2 regions of the Gordonia sp. NPDC003425 genome follow, and region 1 is predicted to be linked to the other one. Evidence: predicted binding sites of a transcription regulator. Region 1 holds the regulator's gene; the other holds the start of a gene.
The links. The regulator HspR, encoded in region 1, represses chaperone genes until heat shock. The targets are predictions, from matches to a motif close to ANNTGAGTNNNNNNNACTCANNT.
Positions count from the first base shown of each region.

Region 1 (8,141 bases):
GAACTGCTTCAGGCCAAGAAGATCTCACCGGCCACCGACCAGTACGCGCTGGCCTGCACGCTCGTCGAACTACTCACCGGCGAACCGCCGTATCCGCGTGCCACCGCGTTCGCGATCACCCGGGCCCATTTGCGTGACGAGCCACCGAAACTGACCCGCCGGCGCAAATGGCTTCCCTCGGCACTGAACTCGATCTTCGCCAAAGCGCTCGCGAAGGACCCCGCCGATCGTTACGACACGTGCCGCGAGTTCGTCGACATCGTGGCCCGGGTGATGCGCGACGTTCCGGTTCCGGCGCCTGTTGCGCCGCGACGACCCTGGCGACGGGTACCGGTCCGGCACACCTGATGTGATCCATGCCACAGTCAAGGATATGTAAATTCGGACAGCATCCGGCCATTCTCTCTGTGCAGCAACGACTTTGGGACTACAGCTTGTCAAATCAAACCCGGGTGAGGCGCGACTTCTTTAACATTCGCAACCTTTCGGGCGCAGTACGTCGTCGCTAGCGTCTGTTCAGTCCACGTTCACCCGGCCTGCCCTCGCGCGATCCGTGACGGCCTGCAGGCCCCGCAAACGTCCACCACCAGAGGAACCATGACAACCGAACAGACAACGTCCTACGACAACTCTGCCCTCGCGCACGAAGACGAGGGGTACCACAAGAGTCTCAAACCCCGTCAGATCCAGATGATCGCGATCGGCGGCGCCATCGGCACCGGCCTGTTCATGGGTGCCGGCAGCCGCCTGCACGACGCCGGCCCCGGCCTGTTCATCGTGTACGCGGTGTGCGGCATCTTCGTCTTCTTCATCCTCCGCGCGCTCGGTGAACTGGTGCTCCACCGCCCGTCGTCGGGTTCGTTCGTCTCCTACGCACGCGAATTCTTCGGTGAGAAAACAGCTTTCGTCACCGGTTGGCTCTACTTCTTCAACTGGGCCGCCACGGCGATCGTCGATGTGACCGCTGTTGCGCTGTACGTGCACTACTGGGGCATGTTCGAGGCCATCCCGCAGTGGCTGATCGCACTCATCGCACTGGGGATCGTGCTCACGATGAACATCATCTCGGTGAAACTGTTCGGCGAGATGGAGTTCTGGGCCTCGATCATCAAGGTCACCGCGCTGGTCATCTTCCTCGTGGTGGGCATCGTGTTCCTCGCCGGCCGCTTCGAGATCGACGGTCAGCAAACCGGAATCAGCGTCATCACCGACAACGGCGGCATGTTCCCCGAGGGCATCTTCCCGCTGTGCATCGTGACCTCCGGCGTGATCTTCGCCTATGCCGCAGTCGAACTCGTGGGCATCGCGGCCGGAGAGACCGCCGACCCCCCGAAAGTGATGCCGCGCGCCATCAATTCGGTGATCGTCCGGATCGCGGTGTTCTACGTGGGTTCGGTTCTGCTTCTGGCTCTTCTGCTTCCGTACACGGCCTACAGCAAGGGCGAGAGCCCGTTCGTCACGTTCTTCTCGAAGATCGGGATGCCCGCCGCCGGCGGCATCATGAACCTGGTGGTGTTGACCGCAGCCCTGTCGAGCCTCAACGCGGGCCTCTACTCCACGGGCCGCATCCTTCGCTCGATGGCGCTCAACGGCAGCGGTCCCGCCTTCACCGGCAAGATGAACCGCAACGGTGTGCCGTTCGGCGGGATCGCCCTGACCGGCGCCCTCACCCTGCTCGGCATCGTGCTCAACCTCTTTGTTCCCGAGGACGCCTTCAACATCGCGCTGGATCTGTCGGCGCTGGGCATCATCTCCACCTGGGCGATGATCATCGCCTGCCAACTCCAGCTCTACCGCTGGTGGAAGCAGGGCATCCTGGAACGTCCCGCATTCCGGCTGCCCGGCGCCCCGTGGACATCCATTGCCACCCTGGTGTTCCTGGCCGCAGTCACCGTGCTGATGTGCTACGAGAACATCTGGAATCTCATCGCGATCATCGTGATGGTTCCGCTGCTGATCGGTGGCTGGTACGCGGTGCGCGGCAAGGTGATGGCCATCGCCGCAACGCGTGTCGGTTACACGGGTGAGTATCCGGTTGTCCCACAACCGCCGATCCCCACCGAGCCCCATCACCTCGAGGAAGCCGAGGAGCGGATCGAGGAGCGGATCGAAGGCCACCACAAGAACCGCGACGACGAGTAGCTCACATCTCGAGGGCGTACACGCGCCGGGCGGTATCACGGAACACGCTGCGCAACATATCGTTTCCCCACGGGGACAGGATGTCGACGAGCGCACCGACGATCATGTCCGCAGACGCGTTGGGCCGGTCGACCGGAAGGTTGGACCCGAACATCACCCGGCCGGCGCCGAAGTGTGCCACAACATACTCGATGAGCGGTCCCACCATCTCGGTCAGCGTCTCGCGACTTCCGATGTTGCCCCAGGAGTCGTGTCCGTAACCCAGCACCGGTAGGGCGAGCCCGGAGAGCTTCACCACCACATTGGGGTGCGCGGACAGGGTCATCATCCGCTCGCGCCACAACCGCAGGATGTCGGCGCGTGCGGCGGCCGTGGCACCGGTGCGCATGCCCGTCGGACCGAAAGCCCCCACCGGCGCGCCGAAGTGGTCGACGATGATCGTGGCCTCCGGGTACTCGCGGGCGAGGGTGACCACCTCGTACAACTGATGCGAGTACACGAAGGTCTCGATCGACAGCCCTCGCCGCACGGCCTCCCCGAAACCGCGGAGGCTCTCCGCCGACGACAGCACGCCGTCGGCGTCGACCGAGTTCAGCACCCGCGGATCCGGATGGTGCGCGGTGCGAAAGCGAACCGCTCGTACCCGATCGGTGACCTCGAGGTGCTCGTCGAGCGTGGCACCGAAGTCGTCGGTGCGGGGATCGACCCCGACCACGATCGCGCCCAGTGCCGGAGCCAATCCCTGACCGAAGGGCAGCGACGAGAGGTAGCGCGTCTCATCAACCAGGTGACGGTCGGTCGCGGGCGGTCCCTCGGCCCGTTGCGCCCGTGCCCGCCACTGTGATTCGACGGCCACGACGGTTTGTACCGGAGCGCCCGCAACGGTCGGCACCGCAGCGATGTCGGCCAGATACTGTTTCGGCTCGTACGGCCGCGACAACATCCCGGGGGCGAGGATGTACTCGCGCGCAGCCCGATTCAGCGTCATCGAGAAGAGCCTGTTGCCCAGTTGCGAGGGGCCGCGGCGCAGCCGGTTGAGGCTCGACACCGGCCAGGAGGATTGACGCGGATGCCACTGATTCACGTGGGCGTCGACAATCCCCCCGATCACGCCGTCCGGGTAACTCACAGGACGAGAGTGCCACAACACGACGCACGATGACATCACGTGGTGGTTGCGCGCCATCCCGCCGACCATGCGCGGGCTGATTTGCGCGACGGTGTGAGAATGGACCTGTCCTGCGGCAGAGGAGGAGGTCGAGTACATGGCGACTCACTCTCGAAACGTGCTTCACCATGCCCGCGACCTGATCGGGCGCGACCCCGACACCTTCACCCGCAACGTGTTCACGCGGCTCTTCACCATCGACCCCGACCTGCATGAACTGTTCCCCGCGGCGATGCGCAGCGTGCGCGAGGCCTTCTTCCACGTGATCGATCACGTCCTCGAAGTGGTGCCGGCCGACAACGGTCATGACGAGCTGGTGGATCTGCTCGCGCAGCTCGGCCGCGATCACCGCAAGTATGGTGTGCTTCCCGAGCACTACGACCTGATGTACCGAGCCCTGATGGGCGAGTTCCACACGATTCTGCGCTCCCAGTGGGACCAGGAGACCGAACGGGCGCTGGGGCAGGCGATGATGCTGGCGACCGGCGTGATGCGTGGCGCGGCGCAGATGGCGCCGGGCCCCGCACAGTGGAATGCCGAGGTGGTCGAGAAGTATCGGATCACCCGTGACCTGGCGGTTGTGCGTCTGGTCTCCCGAGAGACTCTCCGCTTTGCGGCGGGTCAGTATCTGGAGGTGCAGATCCCGCAGTGGCCGCGTCTGTGGCGCAATCTGTCACCGTCGATCCCGCCGAACCGGGCCGGCGAACTCGAGTTCCATGTGCGGTCGGTGCCGGGCGGATCGGTGAGCTCGGCGATCGTCAACGAATCCGCTGTCGGCGACGTGTGGCAGCTGGCCCAGAGCCATGGCACGCTGCACATCATCCCGGGTCACGACGTCCTCATGGTGGCGGGCGGTACCGGACTCGCACCGCTGCGCGCGCTGCTGATCGAGATGTCGAAGCGGGCCGACGCCCCGGCCACCCACATCTACTACGGGATGCGCTACCCCGGCGAACTCTACGATCTGGCCGTGCTGCGCCGTATCGCGTCGACCAATCCGTGGCTGCGGGTGACCGCGGTGTCCGAGCACGCCGACGATCCCTGGTGGATCGACTCGATCGCATCACCGGAGAAACTCGGCATCGAGCATGAGATCGGGACCCTGGCCGACGTGGTGGCGAAGGCGGGGCCATGGGATGACCATCAAGCGCTGATCGCCGGATCGGCGGAGATGATCGAGGTGACCCGTCGGCGGCTGATCATCGCCGGGGTGCGCGCCAGCCTCATTCAGCACGACCCGGTGCACTAGCGGAGATTCCGGGCCGGGTCATCGGTCGGCGCCGTCAGTTCTGGCCGGTACCGCCCTCGTCTGCGGCGCCGCCCGCTTGCGGGACGGTCACGGTGGTGGTGCTGTACTCGGTTCGGGTTTCCGTTTGCGTCTCGGTCTCGGTCTCGGTCACCGTGGTGGCCTCCGTGCGCGTCACCGTCGGCGGCCGTTCGGTGGTAGTACGCACGTCGGTGTCGGTCACCGTCGCGGTCTCGGTTTCGGTCCGGGTGCCGCCGTTGCGGGTCACCGTGACGGGTTCACCGGTGACCGTCACGGTCGACGGCGTCGCGGCGGGACTCGACCCGCCCGAATCGGAGGTGGTGACCAGCGCGGTCAGTCCGATCGCGCCGAGCAGAACCGCCAGTCCGATGGCGGCGCCGAGTAGCCACCACCGCAGACCCGACGACGACGACCGCTGCCGGGGCACCGGGATGAGGGCGGTGGGCGCCGGCGGTGACGCGGCGCCGGCCGACAGCGCCAGGGCGGGCATGTCGGCGATGATCACCGGACGCTGCACCGAGTATTCGAGCGCGGGTGCGACCCCCGGCAACTCGGCGCCCGCACCGGTGCAGACCACCGACCAGAGCCGTCCGCCGCCGTTGGTCCGCGCGATCATGCCCGCCACAGCGCCGGCGGCCTGGGGATCGGTCACGGGAAGGTTGCCGGCGTCGCCCCCGAGTGCGGCGTCACTGTGATCGGCAACGCCGAGCACCTCACCGGTGGTCTGATCGATCAGGGCGATGCAGGTACCCACCGCGGGGGCGCCGCGGCGGTCGAGGTTGACCACGGCGACCGCACCCGCGCCGGCCGGATTGGCGCGAGCCACCGCGGCCATCGCCGGGGGCAGGTCCTCCACCTTGGTGACGGCGTACCACGCGGGATTGCCGGGGCCCGGGCGAAAGGTTGCCGCCAGGAAGTCGCGGGTCTGCGGTTGCGCGCAGGAGATCGTCATCTCGTCGACCGGGAACGGCGCGGACTCGATGAGTTCACGGATCGCCGCAACCGCTGCCCCGGGCGACGCATCGGGCAGATCCACCATGTTGCTGGCGATGATCTCGTCGCCGCCGGAACCCGGGTCCGCGCGGCGCACCACCGAGGCGATCTCGTCGCCGACGACGGACACGCCGAGGACGACGGGATCGGGCCTCACCACTCCCGATGGTTGTGTCACAGGTCCTGACTCCTCGGTTCGCTGTCGAGGTGCCAGCCTAACGTGCGCTCCCCGGTGGCCGATGGGCCACCGGGGAGCGGGGTACACCTTCTCCGGGGTATGTCGACGGCTGGGCGCTCAGTCGTTACGGCGCGTGTCGTTCCGTCGCGCACGCCGCGGCTGCCAGACCACCAGCGCGCTGGTGCGCGGGACCGGCACCAGGTCGCCGCCACGACGGGCGGCGGCCTGCTCGACCTGTGACTGCAGTTCACGCAGCCGTTCTTGGAGCGCATCGACCTGGTTGGTGAGGTCGATGATCCGCTTGATGCCGGCGAGGTTGACGCCCTCCTCCTGGGAGAGCCGCTGGATCTCGCGCAACACCTCGACGTCACGGGTGGAGTAGCGACGCCCACCGCCGCTGGTGCGTTGCGGGGTGACCAGTCCGAGCCGGTCGTAGGTCCGCAGTGTCTGGGCGTGCATGCCGGCCAGCTGGGCGGCCACCGAGATCATGAAGGTGGCGCCGGACTCCTCGAACTCGCGGTCAAACCCGCTGGTGTCGAATCCCCGCTCGAATTCCTCGCGTGCCATGGCTCATCGCCCCCATCCCGACCGCGGGTCGAATCCGCTCGCCCGTTCCGCCTCGGCGTAGGCGCGCATGGCCTCGATCGCGGCATCGTCGAGCTTGTGTGGGATCTCGACCTTGACGGTCACCAGCAGGTCGCCGGCGCCGCCGCTGCGACGCGGGACACCGCGTCCGCGGACCCGCAGGGTGCGGCCGTCGGTGGTGTTCGCCGGGATCTTCACCCCGACCGACCCGTCCAGTGTCGGCACCGAGACGGTGGCGCCGAGCACCAGCTCGGAGAAGCTCACCGGCAGTTGCACCTTGAGGTCGTTCCCGCTGCGGGTGAACACCTTGTCGGGGGTCACGTGGACCACCACGTACAGGTCGCCCGACGGTGCGCCCCGTCGACCGGCCTCGCCTTGTCCGGCGAGTCGGATACGTTGCCCGTCCTCCACGCCCGCGGGGATGCGGACGTTGATGGTGCGGGTGCGTTCCTTGACGCCGGTGCCCGAGCAATCGCTGCACGGATCGTCGATCCGTGAGCCGGTGCCCTGGCAGTCCTGGCAGGGTTCGCTGAATCCGAACGCGCCCTGATTGCGGCTGACGAATCCGGAGCCGTTGCAGGTGGGGCACACCCGCGGGCTGGTGCCCGGCTTGGCACCGCTGCCGTGGCAGGTGGTGCACGGCGACGGGCTGGTCAGCCGAAGTGGCACGGTGGTACCCAACGCGGCGTCCTTGAACGACAGCGTCGTCTCGGTCTCGAGGTCGTTGCCCCGGCGAGGCCGGGTCGCGGTGGACGTACGGTTGCCGCCGCCGCGATTGAACAGTCCCTCGAAGATGTCGCCGAATCCGCCACCACCGGAGTCACCGGCACCGCCGAACAGGTCGCCGAGATCGCCGATGTTGAAGTCGGCACCACTGTTGGTGGAGTATCGCGTTCCGCCGCCGCCCGGGAATCCACCGGGGAATCCGTTTCCGCCCCCGCGGAATTGGCCGCCGGCGAACATGGCGCGGGTCTCGTCGTACTCCTTGCGCTTCTCCGCGTCGGCGAGCACGCTGTGTGCTTCGGACACTCGCTTGAAGCGCTCTTCGGCTTCTTTGTCCCCCGGATTGGCGTCGGGGTGCAGCTCGCGTGCGAGCTTGCGATAAGCCTTCTTGATCTCTTCAGCCGAAGCGTCAGAAGCAACGCCCAGGTCCTTGTAGAAGTCGTGTTCGAGCCACTCTCGTTGTGGAGCCACCAGACGTCACCTCCTTCGGTAAGTATGTGTGTTCAGTTGTCTGGTTGTGTGTGTTGCTGTTGTGCTGATGCCCGGTGGGGCGTCGTGCGCTGTGCTCCGACGCGCCACCGGGCAACGTGCAGGTGCCTATTGTGCACCACTACCTTGATCTTGCGGCTGCGACTGATCGGCCGGGGCCGGGTCGGTGACCGTGACCATCGCGGTCCGGATCACCTTCTCGCCCAACCGGTAACCGCCGCGGTACACCGCACCGATCACCGGTTCGGCTCCGCTGCCGTCATTCTGGACCGCTTCGTGCAGTTCCGGGTCGAACGGGTCGCCGGGCTGACCGAACTTGACCAGGCCCTCACCTTCGAGTGTCCCGGTGAGCTTGTCGGCCACCGCCCGCAGCGGACCGGCATCGAGGTCGCCGTGCTCGCGCGCACGGTCGAGATCGTCGAGCACCGGCAGCAGCTTCTCGATCAGGATCTGCTTTCCGTAGGCGACACGCCCCTGCTTCTCCTCGTCGGTTCGCCGCTTGTAGTTGGCGAACTGAGCGCGTTCGCGCTGCAGGGCCGCGGTGAGTTCGGCAACCTCGGCGGTCGCCGCACTCGTCGCCTCCTCCGAGCCCGATG
Region 1 is NZ_JBSFQI010000015.1:31,091-39,231, forward strand. Features, by position in the region: gene ACWDTD_RS16365 (serine/threonine-protein kinase) at 1-348, shown strand, start outside; gene ACWDTD_RS16370 (amino acid permease) at 598-2,142, shown strand; gene ACWDTD_RS16375 (amidohydrolase family protein) at 2,144-3,271, opposite strand; gene ACWDTD_RS16380 (FAD-binding oxidoreductase) at 3,408-4,559, shown strand; gene ACWDTD_RS16385 (hypothetical protein) at 4,594-5,727, opposite strand; gene ACWDTD_RS16390 (heat shock protein transcriptional repressor HspR) at 5,866-6,315, opposite strand; gene dnaJ (molecular chaperone DnaJ) at 6,319-7,527, opposite strand; gene grpE (nucleotide exchange factor GrpE) at 7,654-8,141, opposite strand, start outside.

Region 2 (8,141 bases), on a different contig from region 1:
CCTCCGATTCACCGCACCGCCCAACCACCGTTATCGCACCGTGACGTGGATTGCGGTTTCATCGCAATTGCTCCGTGACCCGGGCGCCCGGTCGGCGCCACGCACTAGGTTCGGTGCACGGGGGTCAGCACGTGAGGGAGTGATGATGGTGGATTCCGTTGACGAACTCGCTGCACTCGTAGACCGCATCGGACAAGGCGACGCGGCGGCCTTCGCCCGCTTCTATGACCTCACCAGTCACCGCGTTTACGGCATGGCGCTGCGCATCCTGCGCGATCCCGGGCTCAGCGAGGAGACCACGCAGGAGGTCTACCTCAACGTATGGCGCTCCGCCGATGGTTACCGACCAGAATCGGGGACCGTACTCGGCTGGCTGATGACCCTCACACACCGCAGGTCGGTGGACCGCGTACGCGCCGAATCCGCCTCGCGCCGTAGGACTCTCGCCTACACCAACGCCGAACAGCTGAGCCGCGTAGAGCACGACGTGGTGATCGAATCGGCCGAACGACGAGAGACGGTGCGGGAGGTCAGGTCGGTGCTCGACCGGCTCACCGAGCTGCAACGCGAGGCGATCGAGCTGGCGTACTTCCGCGGCCTCACCTACCGAGAGGTGGCCGACGAACTCGGCATCGCACTGCCGACGGTGAAGTCACGCATCCGGCAGGCGCTCAAGCGCCTCGAGCCGCACGTGGCCCCCGCGGCCTGAGCAGCCGCTCCCAATAGACAGGTGATGCGACGAAAGGCTCTGCCCGGTGAGGGCAGAGCCTTTCGACTGCTCATACGGTCATCGGCGTCAGCCGAGAACCAGCGACTCCCCGTCGGCCGACACGTTGACCGGCACCACGTCGCCGTCGCGGATGTCGCCGGCCAGCAGCGCCTTGGCGAGCTGATCGCCGATGGCCTGCTGCACCAGCCGCCGCAGCGGGCGTGCGCCGTACAGCGGGTCGAAACCACGCTCGGCCAGCCATTCCTTGGCCTTGGGTGTCACCTGTAGCTCCAGGCGACGCTGGGCCAGCCGCTTCTGCAGTTGGTTGAGCTGGATGTCGACGATGGAGACGAGTTCCTCCGGGCTCAGCGCCTCGAAGATCACCACGTCGTCGAGACGGTTGATGAACTCCGGCTTGAACGCCGCGCGCACTGCCGCCATCACCTGGTCGCGATCGCCACCGGAACCGAGGTTGGAGGTGAGGATCAGGATGGTGTTGCGGAAGTCGACGGTGCGTCCCTGCCCGTCGGTCAGGCGTCCCTCGTCGAGCACCTGCAACAGGATGTCGAACACGTCGGGATGGGCCTTCTCGACCTCGTCGAACAGCACCACCGTGTACGGACGACGCCGCACCGCCTCGGTGAGCTGTCCGCCCTGCTCGTAGCCGACGTATCCGGGAGGAGCACCGACAAGCCGTGCCACGGCATGCTTTTCGCCGTACTCACTCATGTCGATGCGCACCATCGCGCGCTCGTCGTCGAACAGGAACTCCGCCAGCGCCTTGGCCAGCTCCGTCTTGCCCACACCGGTGGGACCGAGAAACAGGAACGAACCCAGCGGCCGGTTCGGGTCGGCCACACCGGCACGTGCTCGACGCACCGCGTCGGACACTGCCACCACGGCCTCTTTCTGACCGATGACCCGGTGGCCGAGTTCGTCTTCCATGCGCAGCAGCTTGGCGGTTTCCCCCTCGAGCATCTTGCCCGCGGGGATGCCCGTCCATGCCGACACCACCTGTGCGACATCGTCGGGACCCACCTCCTCCTGCAGCATCACGTCCTGGTCGGGATCGGTGCCGGTCTTCTCGATCGCGGCCTCCAGGTCCTTTTCCAGGCCCGGGATCTTGCCGTACCGCAGTTCGGCGGCCCGACCGAGGTCTCCGTCGCGCTCAGCGCGATCGGCCTCGCCGCGGAGCAGTTCGAGCTCCTCCTTGACGTCGCGCACCGCGTCGATGGCGGTCTTCTCGCTCTGCCAACGGGCGGAGAGCTCGTTGAGCTTCTCTTTCTCGTCGGCGAGTTCTTGGCGCAGCTTGTCCAAGCGGTCCTTCGACGCTGCGTCGGTCTCCTTCTCCAAGGCGAGTTCCTCGACCTCGAGCCGACGGACCACTCGCTCGACGGCGTCGATCTCCTCGGGGCGCGAGTCGATCTCCATCCGCAGCCGCGATGCGGCCTCGTCGACGAGGTCGATGGCCTTGTCGGGCAAGAAGCGCGAGGTGATGTAGCGGTCGGAAAGCGTTGCAGCAGCGACCAATGCGGAGTCCGTGATGCGCACACCGTGGTGCACCTCGTAGCGCTCCTTGAGGCCACGCAGAATGCCGATGGCGTCTTCGACGCTCGGCTCACCGACGTACACCTGCTGGAAACGACGCTCCAGGGCGGCGTCCTTCTCGATGTACTGGCGGTACTCCTCCAGGGTGGTGGCACCCACGAGTCGCAGTTCGCCGCGCGCGAGCATCGGCTTGATCATGTTGCCCGCGTCCATGGCGGAATCGCCGGTGGCGCCGGCACCCACGATGGTGTGCAGCTCGTCGATGAAGGTGATGATCTGTCCAGCAGAGCCCTTGATCTCGTCGAGGACGGCCTTGAGCCGCTCCTCGAACTCGCCGCGGTACTTGGCGCCTGCCACCATCGAGCCGAGGTCCAGGGAGACGACCGTCTTGTTGCGCAACGATTCGGGCACATCACCGTCGACGACGCGCTGGGCGAGGCCTTCGACGATGGCGGTCTTGCCGACACCGGGTTCGCCGATGAGCACCGGGTTGTTCTTGGTCCGACGGCTGAGCACCTGCACCACGCGGCGGATCTCTGCGTCACGGCCGATCACCGGGTCGAGCTTGCCCTCGCGGGCCGCCTTGGTCAGATCGGTGGAGTACTTCTCCAAAGCCTGATAGGTGGATTCGGGGTCCTCGGAGGTGACCCGCGCGCTGCCGCGGACGGCAACAAACGCCTCCCGCAGGGCCTGCGGGGTAGCGCCGGCGTTGTGCAGGAGCTTGGCCACATCGGAATCGCCGGTGGCCAGGCCGACCACCAGATGCTCGGTGGAGACGTACTCGTCGTTCAGTTCGGTGGCAAGTTGCTGGGCAGCGCTGACCGCCGCGATCGATTCGCGGGAAAGCTGCGGCTGGGCGCTGGAGCTCGACACCGTGGGCGCCCGATCGACCATCGCCTGGGCCTGCGCGCGAATGCTCGACGGATCGACTCCGACCGCCTTGAGCAGCGGCGATGCGATGCCGTCGGACTGATCGAGCAGCGCAACCAGGATGTGGGCGGGACGCACGTCGGGGTTGCCAGCAGCGGCCGCCGCCTGCACCGCAGCACTCAGCGCCTGCTGGGTCTTGGTGGTGGGGGTGAAGCTGTCCACTTCGTGTGCACCTTTCTCTACGTGTTCTTAAGTCTGTATGGCTCAATTATGGCCAATCAGAGTGTGCAACGCACGCAGAGTTGAGTGCATTCCGCTCAGGTTTAAAGGGTATTTGTGACTTGAGTCACTCTACGTTTGCTCCGGCAGACGAGTGTTGAGACTCGGGACGCTGATGTTGAGATGTTGAGACGCTCGTCCACGTGTGATCGACAAATGTTGAAACCTGACTTTATCAATTAGTGCGTACCGGCGACTGCGTTGATCGCGGCCTGGAGATCCTCGGGTAGTGGGTCGGCGGCGGTCAAGGTCTGTTGTCCGGCCTGGATGGTGATGGTGCGGTAGCGGCGGGCGGTGGTGACGAACTTCTTGATCGACCACCCGGTACGGGCTTCGATAATGCGCGTCACTGCAAGGGCTGCGAACACGACGCTGAGGTGGGCACGGATCGAATCTTCCTTGCGCGCGAAGATAGGTCGGGCGGCCAGGTCGGACTTTGACATCCGAAAACTCTTCTCGATCCGCCACAGTTGGTGATACGAGCCGATCACGAAATCGGTTGTCGGAGAGTCGATATTAGTGACATAGGCCTTCCACCCACCAGGGTGCGAGCCTTGATTTCTAGCTCCCGGTTGACAGTTCGGTCACCGCCCTCGAGCTTGACGAACCGATTGCGTTTGACCGGGATCTTGCCTTCCACCGCCTTCTCGGCTTTGGCGATCTGCTCGTTGATACCGCCGATGCTGCGGCGAGCCCGATCGGCACTGTAGCGGTAGTACACCACCCGGTGACGGCGGTAGCTGGTCTTGGAGTTCGCCGGCAGCGGCTGCGTCAAGGTCAACCCGTCAGTGGGTGTGGAATTCGGATTGTTCCTGTGCCACTTCTGAATCTGGTACAGGACGCTGGGGATCTTCTCACCCAGAATGAACGACAACCCGGCATCCTCGATGGCTTTCATGTTCGCCGCCGAGATCATCCCGGCATCGGCCACCACCGTCACATCGGTCAGCTTGTGAGCGGTCATGAACGCGGTCAGGGTGGGCATCATCGTCAACGTCTCGGCCTTGTTCCCCTCGAAAGCTTCCATCATCAACGGGAATCCTGTTGCGTCGGTGAGTAACTCGACAGTGACCTGCGGTTCAAGACGGCGCCCTTTGGAGAATCCGGGTTCGCGGAACCCATCCGCCTTGTCAGTCTCGAAGTACAGGGTCGTCACATCATAGAGACACAACGTGGCCGGCCCCAGACCAGCATGGGCGGCGCACGCGGCCGCCAAGTCTTGACGCCACCCGGCCGTGGCATAGATCGGCAGACGCCGATTCAGGGTGGGATAGGACGCGGTCTCGATCCCGGCCTCGGCCAAGACCCGCAACGAGTCCAGTTTGCTGGTCGGTTCGATGATCCGTACGATCACGAGATCCCGAAATACCTGTTCACCGCCGGTCGCCGTCTGAAAGCCGAGTTCGTCATACACCCCGGCCACGCTGTCGCAGAGGTGACTCATCCGCGACGAGGTGATCGGCAGCGGCGCGCCGGTACCGCCCGGCGATACACCCACACCCAGATCAAGGGCCTCCTGATCACCTGCGATCCGTCGCGCAGCTACAGCTTTCAACGCCACGATCGCAGCCTCATCATGCGCCGAGCCAAGATGTTCAATATCGCGGGCACCTCGTCGTGACGAGTGCACGATCTGCACCGCTGTCGCTCCCGAAGCGGTCTTCACCGTCCGTACATACGCCACGAACGTAGCCTACGAGACCCCACTTAGTGCGCAAATCCACCCGCCCAGCCACACAACACCCCAGGTCAGCGCGCTACGCGTCTACTATGTCCGATTCGGTGATAAAAGTCAGGTCGCCTGCGGGTTCCGTAACACCGAAAACTCACGCCGCCGGATACGATTCCACTGCACCCGCGCCCAGCGGGCCAACATTTAGCAATTCCGCTGCTAGCGATGCCCGGCCAACTTCGAAGAGCCTGTACGACGGACTTCGTATGTAACCAAGCGGATCTACGGCGGCCTCGACGAGTCCAGTACGCGTGTGATCGGCCAGCAACCAGCCCAACACGCGCCGCGAGCGCTAATCTCGGCCGCATATAGGTAGCCATCTCTCACCGCACGTCAGCTATGCGATATCGAAGGGCCAGACAGAATCAAGACAGCCTTGATAGAAGTCTCGCCCCTCCCGGTCTGACGGGAACATAGCCGCCCGTGACCACAATCGTGTTGACCCGCAAGCTGCGGAGGGCTGATGCCTTCGAGTCCCTGATCTTGCCATTGTATTCCCGAGACGGACGCACCACGTTTCTGCAGGCAACAGGGAGGAAACTTGTAGGAGCGTCGCGACCTCTCCCAACGAGTCAAGGTCTTGACTTTGAGACCCCGGGCAATGCCGCCGCGCCGAGAGTTTCATCACGTAGCTGACGACCCAACCACGCGTAGTAACTTGAGCGCGAAACCTCCATCAGCGCATCGCGATCAGTGATGTCATGGTCGGCGCACTCCACGGTGAGATCATAACAGCGCACCGGCGTTGTTATGCCGCAAAGTACGCAGAGAGTTTTCCAGGGACGCAATGTCGGAGCCCTTCACGTTGGAGCGCTCAACCTAGGGGCGGGGTAGCTCCGCCGGATGGTGATCACTCTCAGCGCTGATGAGCACGCGGAATTGGTGTGACTACGTGCCAAGGCCGCCGAGAACTGCGGAATTCTTACTCCTCGTTTCCGCCGTCGAGCACGTCGGCCCCGCCTGCCCATGAGGCTGGGAACTCTGACAACTCCTCCATCACGCCTATAGTCTCGCTCAGCACCTTAATAATCCGCTGGTATTGATCGAGGCCCTCGCTACTAAGCCGCCGTCGCTTACGTTGCTCTAACCACTTTTGCGCAGGCGCGTAGGCGCCGATCTCAAACTCCCACACCTCGGGGGCTACACCGCCAAAGTACTGGGTGTCGTTGATCCAAACATCGTTACCCATGAGCTCATAGCGATCGACGGTGTCACTGCCGACTACCGGGTAGCTCGTTATGTAGTCCTCAACTGACGGATCGCTCATAAGATGTAACCCACGAAGCTTCGCGCCCGCGACTCGAAATACTTCGAATTCATCCTCATCGGCTGCCACTGGAATGACGGGGAAATCGTCTTTGAGTAGTGCCTGGAATTTTGATCGGTAGATAGGAGAGTGCATTACGCCATAGATGTAGTCAAGCACGTCCTCGTGACTGGTCTCGGAGTCCACATTCTTGAGCAAGTGTTTCACATTCTCCACGCGCATGTTTGAGCTACGCGGTGCCCCTTCGTGGAACAAGTAGAGCGGCGCGAGTGTCTCACTCCCCTTATTGTCTGACTTGATGAAACCATCCGAGATGATGCTGTCAGTGATGAAGAAGTAGTTGGCGGACTTACCTTCTGGCATCTGACGACGATATACGAGACCGATATTTTGCCCAGCAGTCATGTGCTTCATTACATCCATGCGAGGCCAGTCGACCATAGTTCTCGTGTAGTAAATATATCGCGTGTCGAACGGCCTATATGCCAGAGGTTGAATGTTTGAAGTGATGTCGTCCTTGCGTACCTCTTTCCGCGCATTATTTAGCTTCCAGCCTCGGGTGTCGCCCGGCGGGTACTTGCGCTGCCGACGAGTCGGGAATAGCGCCGCTCTCACTTCATCATCGGTACGATCCGGATCAGCGAATGCTTCAATCCGATCGCGTAACGAGTCGGCGTCGTAGTCCACCACGAGTTTGTCTCGCGCAGTCACTATACTCGAGTTAGACACGATGAATAAGTCCCTCAAACTGACACCTTTGTCGTAGACGTCTTTTCCAGTGGTGTCAACTTGAGTGAACCTGACCGACTCTTTGTCAAGTTTGACTGGTTCCCAATCGATCGCGTCTCGGTTAAGATGCTCAAACTTTTTTACCCTCGTGCCAAACAGATCGGCACTGAAAACCTCGGCGAGACCGTCACTTCCTTCTTTGTGCTTGATCGCGAATAGAATAGAAACGCCCTGCTGGATGTTGAAGACGTTTTCGTCCTTTGAGCCGTCCGGACTAATCTCCTTGCGCTTCACGTTTCCGTGAAGGTCGAGGGCATATATTTTGTCGAAGGTCTTCGCGAGGTGCCAGCGGACGCCACGAGTTGTCTTGTTGTGTAGGTATCCGTGGTTGGTGATCATTGCGACGATCCCCTCGCCATTGCGAGCGATGAGATCCTCGGCGAAGGCGATAAACTTCAGGTAGTCGTCGTGGAGCCAGTGCTTACGTTCCTGAAGCTTGGTGATGCCTCCTGGTTCGAATTTGTACTTTGAGACCAGGCTGTTGGCATAGGTCGTGTCATTACTACTCAGTGCGGAGTACGGCGGATTCCCAACCACTACGAGCACAGGACGGTCGCTCTTAATGATGTTCGCTTGCCGCGACTCCTCGGTGACGGCATCCGCAAGTCCAAAACTGAACAGATCAGGCTGGTGCTTTATCCCCTCCTCGAGGGTATTCGTCAAGTACACATGTAGCCGATCTGTGAGCGTGTCTACGCCAGATTCTTCAAGCGTCATACCGAGTTTTAGATGTGCGATCGTGTAGGGGGCCATCATGAACTCGAAACCGTTCAGTCTCGGCACCAAGTCTTCGTTGACGTATGTCGGCCAACGCCCTTGCTGGCTGCCCTTGAAGCCCTGATAGACGAACTCTATAATCTCGTTGAGGAAGGTCGCGGTTCCAACTGCTGGATCAAGTATTTGGACCCGGTGCATGTCCATCTCTTGGCCGACGACGGTCTTCGTTC
Region 2 is NZ_JBSFQI010000006.1:4,495-12,635, reverse strand. Features, by position in the region: gene sigK (ECF RNA polymerase sigma factor SigK) at 146-709, shown strand; gene clpB (ATP-dependent chaperone ClpB) at 797-3,349, opposite strand; partial or broken gene ACWDTD_RS09060 (IS1634 family transposase) at 3,586-5,090, opposite strand; gene ACWDTD_RS09055 (type ISP restriction/modification enzyme) at 6,061-8,141, opposite strand, start outside.
Region 2: the regulator HspR is predicted to act here: its motif matches at 3,428-3,450, upstream of clpB (ATP-dependent chaperone ClpB).